Regions from separate parts of the Halomonas sp. AOP43-D1-4 genome, predicted to be linked through region 3. Evidence: predicted binding sites of a transcription regulator. Region 3 holds the regulator's gene; each other region holds the start of a gene.
The links. Region 3 encodes sigma-54, which starts transcription at its own class of promoters, with help from an activator protein. Its sites were predicted from a motif close to TGGCACNNNNNTTGCTNT; they were not measured.
Positions count from the first base shown of each region.

Region 1: ACT3RQ_RS17375 (P-II family nitrogen regulator) is a predicted target of sigma-54. The motif match lies at 4,346-4,363, and genes of this name have one in related genera.
Region 2: glnA (glutamate--ammonia ligase) is a predicted target of sigma-54. The motif match lies at 3,208-3,225, and genes of this name have one in related genera.

Region 1 is NZ_JBQSVY010000027.1:16-6,078, reverse strand. Features, by position in the region: gene ACT3RQ_RS17395 (ABC transporter substrate-binding protein) at 1-250, opposite strand, end outside; gene ACT3RQ_RS17390 (TonB-dependent siderophore receptor) at 392-2,509, opposite strand; gene ACT3RQ_RS17385 (helix-turn-helix transcriptional regulator) at 2,621-3,544, opposite strand; gene ACT3RQ_RS17380 (accessory factor UbiK family protein) at 3,744-4,085, opposite strand; gene ACT3RQ_RS17375 (P-II family nitrogen regulator) at 4,437-4,775, shown strand; gene ACT3RQ_RS17370 (ammonium transporter) at 4,822-6,063, shown strand, end outside.
Region 2 is NZ_JBQSVY010000005.1:74,699-80,761, reverse strand. Features, by position in the region: gene ntrC (nitrogen regulation protein NR(I)) at 1-284, opposite strand, end outside; gene glnL (nitrogen regulation protein NR(II)) at 281-1,339, opposite strand; gene glnA (glutamate--ammonia ligase) at 1,568-2,974, opposite strand; gene ACT3RQ_RS06865 (acyltransferase family protein) at 3,462-4,490, opposite strand; gene ACT3RQ_RS06860 (alpha/beta hydrolase) at 4,656-5,531, shown strand; gene ACT3RQ_RS06855 (hypothetical protein) at 5,596-5,901, shown strand.
Region 3 is NZ_JBQSVY010000001.1:151,789-157,851, reverse strand. Features, by position in the region: gene pmbA (metalloprotease PmbA) at 93-1,433, shown strand; gene ACT3RQ_RS00755 (HPr family phosphocarrier protein) at 1,444-1,713, opposite strand; gene rapZ (RNase adapter RapZ) at 1,774-2,688, opposite strand; gene ACT3RQ_RS00745 (PTS sugar transporter subunit IIA) at 2,756-3,226, opposite strand; gene hpf (ribosome hibernation-promoting factor, HPF/YfiA family) at 3,231-3,539, opposite strand; gene ACT3RQ_RS00735 (RNA polymerase factor sigma-54) at 3,638-5,050, opposite strand; gene lptB (LPS export ABC transporter ATP-binding protein) at 5,174-5,923, opposite strand; gene lptA (lipopolysaccharide transport periplasmic protein LptA) at 5,933-6,063, opposite strand, start outside.

The sequences.
Region 1 (6,063 bases), on a different contig from region 3:
CCAACAATTCAAAATTGGGCTGGGTGCGCAGCCCAAGGTCGGTCACACCTTCTGGAAGTCGCGGCTCGCCGACCCAGTCGTAGTAGTCCTTCTGTTGAGCCACGCCGCTGATCGGCGCGTCGATAGCCACCAACGTCTCGGCAATGGTCCAGTCCACCGTGGCAAACTGAGCATGGGCGCTGGTAAATGCTAGCAGGCTGGTGAGCAGAAGCGCGGCTCGGGCGAAAAAAAGCGTCACGGTACGGCGCATGAGGAAGAGCCATTTTGAAAGAAGAGCTGTATTTAAACGATAATCTTTCTTGCTTGCAACGCCGTGCAGGCTTGTCGTTGGCTAAACCCCGACGACGTGTGGTTAAACAGGGCGACGGGGCTCAGCGGCTCTCTTAAGTGTTTAGAAACGGTAGTGAACGCTTGCTGTAATCCCGCGCTCAGCGCCAAAGTAGCAGTAATCCAGCGAGTTGCATGACGCTACGTAGGATTTATCCAGTACGTTGTTGACGTTAAGGCGGGTTTCGACGCCGTTAACGCCCACATGGCTGAGGTCGTAGCCGATGGTGGCATCGACCAGCGTGTAGTCGGGTACGCTTTCGGTATTTGCGCGGTCTGCGGCGATATCCGCGTAATGCCTCACACCAACGCCTACATCCACGCCGTTTAGCCAGCCGCTGTTCGCTTCATAATGTCCCCATGCCTGTAGCTGGTGCCGGGGCGAGTAAATCGCATTGTTGCCCTGGTTGCCGTCGTCACTTTTAGCGTAGGTAATATCGGTAAAGCTATAGCCTGCCTGAAGCGAGAGCGTTTCGGTCAGTTGGGTCTGGGCTTCCAGCTCAAGTCCTTGGGACTCAATTTCACCCACGGCGCGGTAAGGGTCAGAGGGCTGCTCTTTGGTGGCTACGTTTTCCTGGCTGATATGGAAAATGGCCGCGCTGTACTGGTTGGCGCTACCGCTGGGTTGGTACTTCACCCCGGTTTCCCACTGCTCGCCTTCCATGGGCGAGAGCAAATCGCCGCTTTCATCCACAAAGCTTGTGGGCGTAAACGCGGTGGAGTAACTCAAGTAAGGCGCTACGCCGTTATCGAATAGATACACCACGCCCGCACGGCCGCTAAGTTGAGTATCGTTTAGCGAGCTTGAAGCGTCGGTATCCTTGTTCGTGTTATCAATGCTTACCCAGTCATAGCGTCCGCCCAGCGTGAAGCGCCAGTTATTAAGCGCAATTTGGTCCTGTAGATAAACACCGGTCTGTTCAATGTTATGTTGTTCCCGAGTAGGGGCATAAAATGCGACGGGATCACCGCCATAAACGGGCTCAAAGGCGTTAATGGGCTGGAAGGCACCGGAAGGCCATGACACGTTGTTTTCGCGCTGCTGGTAGTCCACGCCAAAGAGCAGTGTATGCGCCATAGCAGCGCTATCAAATCGAGCTTCAAGCTGATTGTCGATGGTCCATGCTTCAAGGGACTCGTCGCTGCCGGAGTAATAGCGGGTTAACTCATTGGAAGTGGGCGATGTCCAGCCAAAGCCATATACCTGATTGAGTACTACGTCTGAATTCAGGTAACGCAGCATTTGACGGCCAGTGAACTGGTCATTAAAGCGGTGTTCAAGCGAGTAGCCGAACATACGCTGGGTGCGCTCGTAGGCGTCGTAATCTTCTTCTCCGTCAAAGAAATTATTGCTGATTTTACGCCCGTTGCGGGGTGTTACGGCACCTTCATAAGGCACGCCGGAGTGATAGCCGCCTTCAGGTTCATCCTGCAGGTAGGCTTCAACCGTCAGGCTGGTGTCGTCGGTCATGTCCCATGTCAGGCGTGGCGCGATGGCGTAGCGCTGCTCTTCGGCGGACCCGAACTGGGTGTCCGCACCGCTGGCAATACCCGTTAAGCGAAATGCTATGCGCTGCTGCTCGTCAATCGGCCCGGTGAGATCGAACGCAGCGCTACGCTGGTTATTGTTGCCCACTCGCAAGCGCAGCTCGCCGCCTTGCTCAAACTCAGGACGCTTGCTGTTCAGCGCTACCATGCCGCCCGGAGAGGCGCGGCCATAGAGCACGGAGGCAGGTCCGCGAACGACTTCGATGCTTTCCAAAAACCAGGGGTCGATACGCATCGAACTGTGGGAGTTGGCATCGCCCATCACTTTCAGGCCATCCAGAAACGTATTGCTTAAGCTGCCATCGGAAAAGCCGCGCAACACTAAATAGTCGAAGCGGTTTGAAGCGCCCACCTGATTGGAGTAAACGCCTGGCGTGTAGTCGGTTGCGCGCTGGACGGTCGTTACACCACGCTCTTCCATCTGCTTCTGGGTAATGGTTGACACACTTTGCGGCGTCTCGATAAAGGGGGTTTCTACCTTGGTGGCAGCTTGCTGAGCAGTGACCGTGACCGTCGTTAACTGATGGGCAGCATCCGGTGATGTTTGGGCGTAGGCGGCAGATACCGAGCCGCCTGCCAAGGCAATGGACAGCGCAAGGTGGCGATAGGAAAAGCGGTGCGGGAGCATAAGCATGACAATAATTCTCTACCGTTTGTAATAATGAGAATTATTGCTTTTTAAGGGTCTGTTGAGCTATGCAATATGCCAAATCAGCTATGCGTAATGCCAGTGTTGATGATGCGCTTAATGTGTTCTGGCCCTGCTGCTCACTTCTGTTGGCGCAACACCGAAGTGGCGTTTGAAAGCCGTCGTAAAATTGGTGGCATGGCGATAGCCACAGGCATGGGCTGTCTGTTGAACACTATAGCCTTTTTCCAAGTGGCTATAGGCTTGTTGAAGCCGACAGTGGCGTAAGTGATCAAAAATTGAGCAGCCGTAAAGTGCACTAAATTTCTGGCGCAAGCTACTGGAGCTCATCGCCGCACGACGAGCCAGGCCGCTCAGGCAGTAATCGGTCATTGGGTTATTGCGCAGCTCGGCATGCAATTGAGCAAGCTGTTCGCGTTCGCGGGCTTTGATGCCTCGTGCAGGTTTACCCTCTCTGGCAGGCGGCGCGGGTAAGCCGTGCCCAAGAAGCTGTAGGGCAAGCCCCTGCCAGACTAGTGAATGCCGCCAGTCGTCCAGTGGCGCTTCGCAACTCGCGCGTAGCTGAGCAAAGAGTGTGGAAGGTGGCGCCCAGGCATGCAGCTGAGGCGCTTGAGCGCTAGGCAACGCATTAGGAATTGTGGCCAGTACCGCAATATTGAGGGTACGCAGCCGTGGCTGTGCCGGTTGTTCAACGATCAACGGCGCCTGCGGGGTAAAGTGTGCGCAAAGCCCCTGCCCCGCGCCTATAGTCAGCCGCTTCTGGCCTTGGGCGATGTCAATCCAGCCTTCCAAAACAACACTTAGAAACCAGGGCACTGTCTGCGTAGAGCGGGAGACATAGCGTTGACGAACAGCAAGGTCGGACAGGGTGAGATGCAGCGCAGAAGAGAGCGGCAAATCACTGACGTTGCCTTGGGCAATGGGGTCGTCAATTCCCTCCCCGGCATACAGATAGTCAATGCCGAATGTTTGGCCCAGTTGGCTAAGTGTCGATGGTGTTAACGACGTAAAGGTTGGCATCAATAAGGACCCTGCGGCTTGGTAATCCAGTGATCAACCCAGCGAGAAAACGCCGCCCAAAAGAGCGACGCTTGAAAAGAGGAGCGGTTCGTGGGTTATCCAGAGAACGCGTAAATCATCGTGATCCTATCATCGGTAGATTAAAACGCAATGATAGATGTTCTCATTTTGGTGGCGGCAGGCGTTACCAGTGCTGTGCTTATGTATCGCTTTTCTTATCGTCGTTCAGTGTGCTGCTGGCAGCCGGTTTTGGGGCAGCGGCCTTAGTGGCGACTGGCAGGTGCTTCTCAGGCTGACTCGCTTCCAGCGTAGCTTCCAACTGCGCTACTTGCCTCTCCAGGGCTTCTACCCGCGAGCGCGTGCGCTGTAGAACGTCCATCAGGATATCGAAGTCTTCCCGCGATACGAGCTCCAGCCGATCAAAGGCACCACGAACCACCTGTTGAACGCCTTTCTGAATATCTTCGGGCGCTTGTGACGCATTTTGTAAGCGGTCGCCAATCTGTTGTGCCAAACGGCTAATACGGTCCTGGGGCGTCATGGTTCTCTCCTTAAATAATGATGCTTTAAAAGTGGGCACTATTTTAAGGATACGCAACCCGCCGCCAGTACGCATGTATTGCGTATGGCATTGGCGCATTTATTCGTTTATCTCGTCGCCCAATCATGGTGCGCCAACCGTTCGTGCCGGTTCTTTTTTGGTGCAATCGGTTGCGTCCTACGCCTTTCGCGATCTTGGGGTGTGCGTAAAAGCGCCTTATTTTTTGTTAAGCCACTAAAAATTAATAAGAAATTAGCTAATGGCACGGTATGCGCATTAGTAGAGCATCGCCATTTTCAGCGGCAATGCCGCTAGCTATCTAGCAGGACTTATCAGCAGGAGAGATATGGGATGAAACTCATCACCGCCATCATTAAGCCATTCAAACTTGACGATGTCCGCGAAGCACTGGCCGACAACGGCGTGCAGGGCATTACCGTGACAGAGGTAAAAGGTTTTGGGCGTCAGAAAGGGCATACCGAGCTCTACCGGGGTGCTGAGTACGTGGTCGATTTTCTGCCCAAGGTAAAAGTAGAAGTGGCGGTTGACGATGCGCGCCTGGAAAGCGTGATGGATGCCATTTGCAATGCCGCCAACAGTGGAAAAATCGGCGATGGCAAAGTATTCGTCACACCGCTCGACGATGTTATCCGAATTCGTACCGGTGAACGCGGCGTTGATGCCGTTTAAACAGGGGCTTACCGGGCTACTTCGTAGTTCAACGGGGAACTAACAAATGAACGAACTGGCTGATCTGAGCTACGCGCTCGACACGTTTTACTTCTTGATGTGCGGTGTATTGGTCATGTGGATGGCCGCGGGCTTCTCCATGCTTGAAGCGGGTATGGTGCGCGCTAAAAACACCGCCGAGATTCTGACGAAAAACATCGCGCTGTTTGCGATTGCCTGCACCATGTATCTGCTGGTGGGGTATCACCTCATGTACTCCAGCGGCGAAGGCGGCTTCTTGCCCAGCCTGGGCTTTCTGCTGGGTACTGAGAACAGCGTCGATTCAGTGCTGGCGGGTGGCGAAGATGCGCCGTACTACTCCATGCGCGCTGATTACTTCTTTCAGGTTGTCTTTGTGGCTACTGCCATGTCGATTGTTTCCGGTGCGGTCGCTGAGCGCATGAAGCTATGGGCCTTTTTGGCCTTCGCTGTGGTCATGACCGCCTTTATCTATCCGGTTTCTGGCTACTGGACGTGGGGTGGCGGATGGCTGAGCAGCGTGGGTTACTCGGATTATGCTGGCTCGGGTATTGTTCACATGGCAGGCGCTGCCGCTGCTCTGGCAGGCGTGCTGATTCTGGGGCCGCGTAAAGGTAAGTACGGTAAAGATGGCGCTATCCATGCCATTCCCGGTGCCAACATGCCGTTGGCAACGCTGGGTACGTTCATTTTGTGGATGGGTTGGTTCGGTTTCAACGGTGGCTCTGAGCTAAAAGTCTCGGATATCGAGTCGGCCAACAACGTCGCCCAGGTGTTTGCCAATACCAATGCGGCCGCTGCTGGCGGTGTGATTGCCGCGCTGGTCCTGGCCAAACTGTGGTTCCGTAAAGCGGACCTGACCATGGCGCTTAACGGTGCGCTGGCTGGCCTGGTGGCGATTACCGCTGACCCGCTCTCGCCAACGGCATTAGGTGCCACCATTATCGGTGCGGTGGGCGGTGCTATTGTGGTCGTAGCGATTGTATCGCTTGATAAGCTCAAGCTGGATGATCCGGTCGGTGCTATTTCCGTTCACGGCGTGGCGGGTATCTGGGGCGTGCTGGCGGTGCCTATCACCAATGATGGCGCGTCCTTCAGTGCTCAAATGATGGGTATTGCGGGTATCTTCGGTTGGGTGTTTCTGACAAGCCTGGTGGTCTGGCTGGTGCTGAAAGCCATCATGGGCATCCGGGTGAGCGAAGAAGAAGAGTATGAAGGCGTGGATATCGCGGAATGTGGTCTTGAAGCCTACCCTGAGTTTAGCGTTAAG
Region 2 (6,063 bases), on a different contig from region 3:
CTGTCGAGATCCGAATGAGCGGTCATGATGATGACCGGCAAATCCGGGTGCGCCTCACGGATGTGCGACATAAGATCCAGCCCATCAATGCCCGGCATGCGAATGTCAGTCACCAGCACATCCGGTGGGGTTGTCAGCAGTCGTTCCAGTACGGTATCGGCGCGTTCTATGCACTCTACATCAAGATCCGGCTGTGCCAATGCACGTTCAAGCACCCAGCGGATAGCGCGATCGTCATCCACAACGACCACCCGTGCAACCTCGTTACGTGTCGCCTCTATCATGATGCTTCTCCGGTACAATTAATAACCAATGGAATCAGTAAGCGGAACTCGGTGTGCCCGGGACGTGAGTCACATTCAATCAACCCTTGATGCTGATGCAGGATCGACTGAGCGATGGACAACCCCAACCCGCTGCCTTCAGCACGCCCTGACACCATCGGGTAGAAGAGCGTCTCTTTAAGTCCTTCCTGGATACCAGGGCCGTTATCGATCACACCCACCTCGCTCACTAACCGGTGGCGCTCAGCACCCAGGGTGAACTGACGCCGGGCACGGGTGCGCAGCATCAATTCGGGCACAGGGGTCTCGGCATCGCTCATGGCCTGCACGGCGTTCCTGGCCACGTTAAGCACGGCCTGGATCATCTGCGCCTCATCCCCGGAAAGGTCCGGCAGGCTAGGGTCGTAATCGCGGTGGATGGTGATATTCGGATGTTCAGCCACCAGCAGCGTTCTTACCCGCTCCAGCACTTTGTGGATGTTCACCGGCGCGTGCTTAACAATGCGATTCGGGCCAAGCATCGAATCCACCAGATCACGCAAGCGGTCAACCTCCTCCACGATGATATGGGTAAACTCACGCAATTCAGGCTTATCCAGGTCACGCTCTAATAGCTGAGCCGCCCCGCGGATGCCGCCCAGCGGATTTTTCACTTCATGGGCCAAGCCTCGGGCTAGCACTTTGATGGTTTCCTGGCGCGTGGTTAGCGCTTCCTCGCGGGAAATTTGCATCAAGCGGTCACGAGGCTCTACTTCCAGCAGAAGCTCGTCTGCCGACAGGGGCGTCACGGTGTAATCCACCGTCAGCGCGTCACCGTTAACCGGGGTAATGCGCGCCTCGCGCTGGGTGTAGGGATGAAAGGCATCCCGCGCCTTGGCCAACACCTGGTCGATACTTTCATCACCGCCCAGCAGGGTATCCAGGCTGCTCCCCTGCACACGGCTAAAGCTTACTGCCAACAGCGCTTCGGCGGCAGGGTTCATCCAGCGTACGCGGAGCTCACCGTCCAGCAGCAGCACTGCCATGGAGAGATGTTCTAGTAAACGCTGATACATGACGTGTCCTGAATATCGCTGATAAAAATGTTCAATGCTTAAGAGAAACTGCAAAAAGCGCGCCAGGCCTTGATTCAACGAGCGTTAAGCGCGCAGCCTGCCATGGTCGATCCATCACATGCACCATTTTAGTGCATGGAGCACCGTTAAGGCGCACCCTTTCACTGGTTAAGTGCAATAAAAAACCCCGCCGAAGCGGGGTTTCAAAGCTATCGCGTTACACCGCTATTAGCAGCTGTAGTACATATCAAATTCGATGGGGTGCGTGGTCATGCGAATACGCTCCACTTCTTCCATCTTGAGTCCGATGTAGGCATCAATCATATCGTCGGTGAACACGCCACCTTCGGTCAGGAACGCACGGTCAGCGTCGAGCGCTTCCAGGGCCTGGTCCAGGCTGTTGGCAACGGTCGGTACCAACTTGCCTTCTTCTGGTGGCAGGTCGTACAGGTTCTTGTCCATGGCATCGCCAGGATGAATCTTGTTCTTGATGCCATCGATACCCGCCATTAGCAGGGCAGCAAACGACAGGTACGGGTTAGCGGTCGGGTCAGGGAAGCGGGTTTCAACGCGCTTGCCTTTGGGGCTTACCGTATAGGGAATCCGGATAGAGGCGGAACGGTTACGGGCACTGTAAGCCAGCATAACCGGCGCTTCAAACCCCGGCACCAAACGCTTGTACGAGTTGGTAGAGGCGTTGGTGAAGGCGTTCAGAGCGCGTGCGTGCTTGATCACACCGCCGATGTAATACAGCGCCATTTCCGACAGGCCTGCGTACTCATCACCGGCAAACTGGTTCTGACCATCTTTCCAGAACGACTGGTGAATATGCATACCAGAACCGTTGTCGCCAACCAGCGGCTTGGGCATGAAGGTCGCGGTTTTGCCGTACGCGTGGGCCACGTTGTGGATCACGTACTTCATTTCCTGAACTTCGTCCGCCTTCTTCACCAGCGTATTGAATTTAACGCCGATCTCGTTCTGCCCCGCATTCGCCACTTCGTGGTGGTGAACTTCAACGGTCTGACCAATCGCTTCCAGGGTGTTACACATAGCGCCACGGATATCGTGGAAGCTGTCGACCGGAGGAACCGGGAAGTAACCGCCTTTAACGCGCGGACGGTGCCCCAGGTTGCCGCCCTCTACCTGATTACTGGTCGCCCAGGCGCCCTCGTCGGAAGAAATCTTGTACATGGAACCCTGAATATCAGACTTCCAATGTACTTCGTCAAAAATAAAGAATTCAGGCTCCGGACCGAAGAAAGCAGTATCGCCCAGGCCGGTAGACTCCAGGTACGCCTCAGCGCGCTTAGCGATAGAACGCGGGTCACGGTCATAGCCCTGCATCGTGGCAGGCTCGATGATATCGCAACGCAAAATCAGAGTAGCGTCTTCGGTGAAGGGGTCGAGGAAAGCAGTGCCGTCTTCCGGGCGCAGGATCATGTCGGATTCGTTAATGCCTTTCCAGCCCTCGATTGAGGAGCCATCGAACATTTGGCCATTCTCGAAGAACTCTTCGTCTACATCGCGGGCAGGCACGGTAACGTGCTGCTCTTTACCACGAGTATCGGTGAAACGCAGATCCACCCACTTAACATCATGTTCTTCAATTAGCGCGAGAGTCTTGGCTGACATTGTGCCTCCGATATGGGCGTGGCTTAAAGCATGTAACAGTAAGCTATCGATAAAAGTGTTATTAGACAAACCCCGTCATTTAATAAAGTGCGTGCCTGACAGGCCTATCCTTTTTATTCGCTTAACGTTTGCCTGAAATTGAATCACACATCGCCTAGCGATCATTTCAAACCGGCTATTGTTGTAGCACGCCGAGAGGCATCTGCCTACGGTGGCTAGCCGCTGACAAATATAATGCAGAGAACATGCCAACCCTGCACCAACATGTCCTACGAAATCACTAACCTGTTGTTTTAAAGTATATAAAAAATGCGCCTGCATGCCTCTCTATGACGCATAAATATTTCCCGAGGCTTCTAAACACACGCTGACCTGTTTTTTTGACCCAAAATAGATCAAATATAAGTATAAGCGCACCTAATTGGCGCATAAAAAGACATTGAGCGCCCCTCTCAGCTTCCAGCCCACCGCACGGCGCGTCAACGCCCTACACTTTTAGCCGCTTGCCAAACATCATGGCCCCGGCTTTTGTGGTGTTCGCCATTTTATTGAGCAGGATAGAGCCCGTGGCACCCATCACTATCAGCAACAGCACGTAAACCGTGATAGGCAACGCCAACGGCATCACCAACGCATCGGTAATGGCAAAAAACATGGGGTGCGCCAGGTAAATACCAAACGAATACTGATTGATATAGCGCACCCAGCGAGGCGCTGTAATGTCTTTTAAATAACGCATCGCTACAAGCGTTGAGAGCATGAACAGCGGTATCACCCACACCTCCTTGGAGGAGAACTGCAACCACCCCGCCACACTGGCCGCGACCAGCAAGCAAACCAACACGACCAACCACAAAGGCCACGACAGGTACTGCATCCATAAAGGCCGCAGCGGTGCCTGGGCTCCACTATCAAAGGGGTAGTAACGCACCAACACCAGGGCCAGAAAGAACAGATATATCCAGCCCAGAGGCGCCACCCAGAGCAGATACCCCGGCAGCGCCACACCCAGCCAATACGCTACTCCCCAGTACGTCATACTCACCCAACAACTCACCCACAGCCACGGCACCGGGTTAAAGCGCCACAGCTGCCAGCGGGTAAACAGCCAATAAGCGATATAAAACTGCATGGCGATAATCAAGAAATAACCGTGCCACCCGGCGAAAACAAAGTATTCCAGCGCATTGGCGGCAAAGCCTACTGGCTCCCCTGCCATATACAGCTGAACCCACTCGGCCGTCGAGTAGATAAAGCCATATACCAGATAAGGCAGCATGACGTACTTCACCCGTTGGGCCAAAAAGCCAGGCGGCACTGCCTTGCCATAGCGCATGGCAAACACAAACACTGAAATGAACAAAAAGATCGGCGTGCCCAATACCAGCGGCAGGCGCATCAGGTCGGTGGCCAGGTTATCCACACGCTGATTAACGTGGTCCAGCAAATGAAATAAAAACACGGCCACGCAGCCGTATGCACGCAACCAGTAAATTTCCTCTATCCTTTTATGCATACCTGCTCCGTGTATGCCTGACATTCGCCTGCGCTGAACAGTCTCGGCGGGTACGGTGTACGACGCTATAACCTTGCGATAATTCCCGGAGGCTGTTTGTCGCTCTTCTCATTTTCAAGTGTATTTCACGGGTTGTTACGTTCCTTGTTGACCAGCCTGGCAGCCCTGGCGGGCCTATGGAGCCTGTTTAACACCGCCGTTGCTGGCGAGGTGCACTACGCCACCTTTGACTCGCCCACGCTGGGCCACGCCTACCCTTACACCGTGTATCTACCCGACCATTATGACGCCACTGCCGCCGAGCCTTACCCAGTGGTTTATCTGCTCCATGGCTCTTTTGGCAACGAACGAGACTGGCTAGCCAAGGGCAACCTTGCCCAAACTGCTGATCGTTTGATTCGCGCTGGACACATTCCGCCGGCCGTTTTCATCATGCCCGGTAGTCGCAGCTGGTGGGTAGACGGCCATAATGAGGCCGCCCGCAGCGCCTTTTTTAACGACTTGATGCCGCATGTTGAAAACCAGTACCGAGTGGGCGCCACGCGAGCGCTTCGCGGCGTAGGCGGACTATCCGCCGGAGGGTTTGGCGCGCTTAATTTTGCCCTGGAAAAGCCCGAGATGTTTGCCGCCGCCGCAGCGCTAAGCCCGGCAAGCTATCTTCCGTATCCGCCGAGCAACTCCTCAGCACACCGCCATCCCGCGTTCTTGGATGAACAAGGCCATTTTGATACGGCTTTATGGGACCAGCTCAACTACCCCGCTTACCTTGAAGCGTATCGCATTAACGTAACGCCCCGGCCCAGCGCAGAAGAGAGCGACATCCCGATCGTGCCACTTTACATTAGCGCAGGCCGCAGCGATGTGTACGACGCCGAGTTTCACGCCCGTAAGCTACGCCAAGCCATGGAACGCATTCAACCTAATGATGTACGCTTGGACCTCTACCCCGGCGGGCACACTTGGCGCGTTTGGCGTGCCAGTCTACCTGCGGCCTTAACCTTTATGTTTCAGCATATTGGCAAAGGTCCCATTAACCCATAACTAGCAAAACTAATAAAAACCAAACTACACTTGTGTTTTTCGGCCCACTTACAAGGAAACCACGATGCATCGACATATCGAATGGGAAGACCCCGGCAAAGACAGCGTATCCAAACTGTTTGCTAACGACCACCATGAACACGCCCGCATTGGCACCGGCGATATTTTATCCGCCCGCTACCAAGGCAAAATTGTCCACGTAAAAGTGGAAGCCTACCGAGAAGAAGACGCCGTTAGTATTGGCAGCGTTGCCGCCATCATGGACACCAAAGGCCACCATATTAAAGGCCTTCCTGATCTCAACATCGGTGACATTGTCCGGCTCCCCGATGACAAGCGCGCCTTTGAACACTGGGACAAGGACAAATAAGCGGTTCCAGCACCGTTATGACAAAGAGCCTCCATTGAGGCTCTTTTGCTTAAAGCTGAACGCTAGCGTTAATTTCAAGGCAGCGCTAAAGCCTCGCCACCTTTCAAGTATTAACCCATTCAAGCAGCGCGGCAGTAACCGTTAGCGCACCCGCGATGGAGG
Region 3 (6,063 bases):
AGGCTCACAGACAAGATTCGTTGGCAGCATTATATCAGGCTGCGACAAGAACATTGATTCGGCGATGAGATTCGTACGAAAAAGGAGGCTATATGGCACAGGCATTTGATGCATCCTCGCAGCAGGCACTGTTAACCGCGCGTGCAGAAGAGGCGTTGACCTTGGCCAAGCGCCTGGGAGCCGATGCGGCGGAAGTGGGTGCAAGCGTTGACCAGGGCGTGGGCGTTAGCGTGCGCTTGGGCGATGTGGAGACGGTTGAGCTTTCACGAGACCAGGGCATTGCCGTCACGCTTTACGTCGGCAAGCGCAAAGGAAGTGCATCGTCGAGTGACGCCAGCAGTGCCTCGATTCAAGCAACGGTTGAGAAAGCATTAGCCATTGCGCGTTATACCGGTGAAGACCCGGTGGCTGGCTTGGCGGATGCCGATCAGATGGCGACCGAATTGCCGGACCTTAAGGTTCATTACCCGTGGGCGCTGACAACTGAGCAAGCAATCGACCTTGCGCTTGCCTGCGAGCAGGCGGGTCGCGACGTTGAGGGTATTAGTCAGTCAGAAGGCGCGTCGCTTTCAAGCGGTGAGGGCGTACGGGTTTATGCTAACAGCCATGGTTTTTTAGGTACCCAAAAAGGCAGTAGTCACTCCCTTTCATGCATGCTCATTGCTCAGGATGAAGACGGTATGCAGCGGGACTACGACTATACCTCTGCGCGTAATCCTCAGCATTTGCGCGACCCGAGCGAAGTAGGGCGCGAGGCTGCGGCCCGTACGCTGCGCCGGTTAGGTGCCAAGCGGCCGCCAACCGGCACCTTTCCCATTCTGTTTGATCCTTCGCTGTCTAGTGGTTTGGTTGGGCATTTATTGGGCGCATTGGCGGGTGGCGCGCTGTATCGTCAATCCTCTTTCTTGTGTGACCGTTTGGGCACGCCGTTATTTCCTGAGTGGTTTAGTCTGGAAGAGCGCCCTATGGAAATAGGAGCGACCGCCAGTACGCCGTTTGATGGAGAAGGTGTGCAGACACGTAATAACCGCTTTATCGAACAGGGGCGTATCGCAAGCTATATGCTTTCGTCCTACAGTGCCCGTCGCTTGGGCATGCAAACCACGGGGAATGCTGGCGGTGTCCGCAACGTGCGTTTAGACGCACCCTTGCAGACGCGTGATGCGCTGCTTAAAACGATGGGTCGAGGCATTTGGGTTACCGAACTAATGGGCCAAGGCGTGAACGGCGTAACCGGGGATTACTCGCGTGGTGCGGCGGGCTTCTGGGTCGAGAATGGAGAAATCCAGTATCCGGTTGAAGAATTTACCATCGCTGGAAACCTTGAGCGTATGTTCTCAGGCCTTGTTGGTATCGGAAGTGATATCGATACGCGCGGCAGCATTCATACGGGCAGCTGGTTAGTGGATGCGATGACCGTCGCCGGTAGCTAAAAAAGCCGCACTACTGATCTTCGTCAAAGCGGGCGTCGAACAGCGCTTGGATTGCATCAAGCGCTTGTTCGGCATCCTCGCCTTCCGCACAAATCCGCAGTTGGGTGCCGCAGGGTGCGGCCAGCATCAATAGCGACATGATGTTGGCTGCATCAGCCATTTGCTGCTGTTTATACACCTGTATGCTGGCGGAGTAGTGCTGGCTGCACTTCACCAGTTTTGTGGCGGCGCGGGCATGTAGGCCGCGCTGATTGGTAAGCGTTAAGGTTCTTTCTGGCACCCTGGTTCCTTTTTTCCGAGTGGTGTCATTAGGCATAAGCGTTTACGTAGGGCTGGGCGTCTACTCGGAAAATGGAGGAGCCGTCGGTGGCTCTGCCCGGGTTCCTCGTAGCGTGTATTGCAGCTCCAGTTCTCGGTGACGCAACTGGACTTCGCCGATGAGCGGTGCCAGCTTTTGCGCCAGCTGTTCGGCAATATACACAGAACGGTGCTGCCCGCCGGTACAGCCAATAGCCACCGTCATATAGCTGCGCTGACTATTTTGGTAAGCAGGCAGCCAGCGCTCAAGCATTGCCTGAATATCATGGCTCATCTCTTCGACAATCGGGTAGCCGCGCAGAAACGCAATAATCGTGGCATCACGTCCTGTGTACTGGCGTAGCGTTGGGTCCCAATAAGGGTTGGGCAGGCAGCGTACATCAAAGACTAAATCTGCATCCATGGGTACGCCATGCTTGTAGCCGAACGACTCAAAGGTGAGTGTTAGCTGGTCTTTGCGCTGGTGGGCTACCTGGTCTGAAATGCGCCGACGCAGGTCGTGGACCGATAAGCGTGATGTATCAATCCGCAGGTCGGCCAAATCACGTATTTCGTTGAGCGTCTCTTCCTCTTTCTCTATCGCCTCTTCAAGCGTCATATCACTGTTGCGCGTTAACGGATGGCGTCGCCGTGTCGCAGAATAGCGTTCCAGTAAAATACGTGAATCGGTGGTTAGATAGATAACCTGACAATCTATAGGCCGCGCGCGCAGCTCTTCAAGCAGTGCGGGAAGGCGCTCAAGCGCCGCTGGCAGGTTGCGGGCATCAATACTGACCGCTAGATGCGTGCGCTCACCCTCGTCACGGAGTTCGTCAACCAAAGAACCAAGCAACATGGCGGGGAGATTATCAATGGCGTAATAGCCAATATCTTCCAGCGCTTGTAATGCGATTGATTTGCCAGAGCCAGAGCGGCCGCTAATAATCACCAGTTGCATAGTGGCTCTCTCTGATTGAACGTATAAAAGGGATAACGCATGAAAATGTGTTAGTCGTTATGGGCGATTATGGAGCGGCCTGTTCGCGAATCTTGCCCATTAGCAGGTCAAGCAAATCGTGCTGGCTGCTGGTTTTGCGTAATGCCTGGCGTGTGCTCGCATCATTCATAATGGTGGCCACTTGGCCCAAAAGCGACAAATGCGTGTCGTCAGCCTCTTCGGGAACCAGCAGCACAAAGACGAGGTCGACCGGGTCGCCATCAATAGCATCAAAATCAATAGGTTCTGATAATTTTAAAAAACCCGCAATAGGCGTAACGCAATGTGGGCTGCGCGCATGGGGGATGGCGACGCCGTTACCGATCCCCGTGCTGCCAAGACGTTCCCGGCCGATCAGTCGGCTGAAAACTTCCTGGCTATCCAGACTGGGTGTATTTTGAGCGATAAAGGTGCTGAAAAACTCCAGCACCCGCTTTTTGCTGCCCCCGGGCACGTCGTAAAGTACGCGCTCCGGGGGGAGGATGGTTTCCAACGTCATTGAATTAACGCACGCCAGCGCCTTGGGCGCGAGCTTGTGCTTTTTCCTTGTGCTTAACGAGTTGACGATCAATTTTGTCTGCTAAGGCGTCAATAGCGGCATACATATCGACATCTTCGGCGTCGGCATGTAAGTCGGCGCCTGCCGCATGAAGGGTGCACGCGGCATGTTGGCGCTCCTTCTCAATAGATAAGGTGACTTGTACCGTGGTGATGTGGTCGTAATGACGTTCGATGCGTTCAAGTTTTTCATTAACGTAGTCACGCAAGGCGTCAGTCAGTTCTACATGATGACCCGTGATATTTACTTGCATTGACGTGCTCCTTATCCATCGGACTGAATTTCGATTGTAACCCTTTTTACGGTGTTGCAAAGCCCCTGTCGCGAGTTTTGCCATTTCTCTTGTAACGACTAACGCAAACGACGACGTTCACTTGATGAGGGAATGCCCAGCGACTCACGATATTTCGCCACCGTACGGCGTGCCACTGTGATGCCGCCATCTCCCAGTAATGTCACCAAACGACTGTCCGAAAGAGGTTTGCCGGGAGGCTCATCTTGAATCAACTTTTTAAGCCGGGCGCGAATCGCGGTGCTTGAGTGGCTGTCTGCGCCATCCTGCCCGCTAATTTGGCTTGAGAAAAAGTACTTAAGTTCGAAGATGCCCCGTGGGGTATGGATATATTTTTGTGTGGTGACCCGAGAAATGGTTGATTCGTGCATCTCAACCGCCTCGGCAATATCGGCAAGAATCAACGGCTTCATCGCTTCTTCACCGTGCTCTAAAAAACTGATTTGGCGAGTGATAATCTCGCGCCCTACGCGTAGAAGCGTGTCGTTGCGGCTGGACAGGCTTTTGATTAGCCAGCGCGCTTCTTGCAAGTGCTCTTTTAAAAACTGGTTATCCTGACTCTTGTCTGCACGCTTGATTAAACTGGCGTAGTCGGGCTGGATACGCAGCCGGGGCAGGGCTTCAGGGTTTAGCTCCAGGTGCCAGCCTTCATGATCATGACGTACGACCAGGTCGGGCGTGATATAGCTATCGTCGGTGACGCCATAAGCGCTGCCTGGGCGTGGGTCCAGGCTTCGGATCAGACCGATCACATCGTCTAGCTGCTCATCGTCCAAGCTTAGGCGGCGCTTTAATAGGCGCATGTCATTTTTGCCCAGCGCTTCAAGAAACTGACGAACCAATCGGCGCGCGGGAACCAGTAGGGGCGTGTCGTCGGGGAGCGTTGCTAGCTGAAGCATCAAACATTCGCGCAAGTCACGGGCGAAGACGCCCGTTGGCTCGAACTGCTGTAAGCGCATCAGAGTGGTCTCCAACTCTCGCTGGCTGAGACCTTCGATGCTCTGAGCACGTAACCCATCGCGGATATCGTTGAGCGGCTGCGTCAGGTAGCCATTGGCGTCCAGTGCATCAATCAGGCTTTCGGCGATTAGCTGCTCACGAGCCGTAAAGTCGGTCATCGCCAGCTGCCAAAGGAGATGTCCATGCAGGCTTTGTCCCGCGGCCTGGCGTTCAAAATCGGGGCCTTCGCTGCTGCCAGAGCTACCCATGTCCTGGTAAGTATCAGACCAGTCGCTATCGACAGACAGTTCCTCGGGAATGCTTTCTGACCACTCCTCGTCAGGTGTTTCGACGGTCGCCTGCTCGCCGAACTCGTCTTCCTGCTCCAGCATTGGGTTGGCATCCAGTGCCTGCTGAATTTCCTGACGTAGATCCAATGTCGATAGCTGTAGCAGTGCAATCGCTTGCTGCAGCTGAGGTGTCATGGTCAGCTGCGTACCGATACGCAATTGGAGAGAAGCTTTCATGACCATCTGAGAACCACTCGTTAATCGGAAAGCTTCACCCTAGTGCGAGTCATGTTGTTGTGCAAGTGCAATAAGCATGCCACTGATAAAATTTTTACTGCAGATCACTGTTTAGCGGTGAAATTAAATTCATAAGCGAAAATCAGCACCCAGGTAAACTTCCCTCACTTTTTGGTTATCAAGGATAGTCTGAGGGCTGCCGCCAGCAATGATGTGGCCGTCACCGACAATATAGGCGATATCGCAAATATCCAGTGTTTCTCGGACGTTATGGTCAGTAATTAGCACGCCAATGTGGCGCTGTTTTAAGGCGCGAATAATGCTCTTGATTTCACCAACCGAGATGGGGTCGACACCTGCAAATGGCTCATCCAGCAAGATAAACGCGGGCTCTGTGGCCAAGGAGCGGGCAATTTCGACGCGTCGCCGCTCGCCGCCGGAAAGGCTCATGCCCAAGCTGTCACGGATGTGGGTAATATGAAAGTCGTCAAGCAGGGCCTCAAGCCGCTGCTCTCGTCCTGCCCTGTCCAGATCTTTGCGGGTTTCCAGAATCGCCATAATATTATCCGCAACCGATAGCTTGCGAAAAATAGACGCTTCCTGGGGTAGATAGCCAATGCCGGCCATCGCGCGTTCGTGCATGGGAACGCGGGTTAAGTCTTGCTCGTCGATACGCACCGTACCCGCATCAGACTTCACCAGGCCCACAATCATATAAAACGATGTGGTTTTGCCCGCGCCGTTAGGGCCAAGTAGGCCTACCACGCTGCCTTGAGCAATCTCCAGGCTAATGTCTTTAACCACGCGGCGGCGCTTATAGCTTTTTGCCAAGTGATTGGCGTAAAGGGTTTTTATGGGCGGTGCTTCCGCAATAGACATGGTTGGCTCCTATTGCGCTGGCTGAAGCGTCATACGAATACGCTGCGGCTCGCTACCGTTTGCATCGGAGCGTGCCTGCACCACTTCGCGGTCAATGAAGTACTCCAGGCGGCCACCGGTAAACTGATCACCCGCCTGGG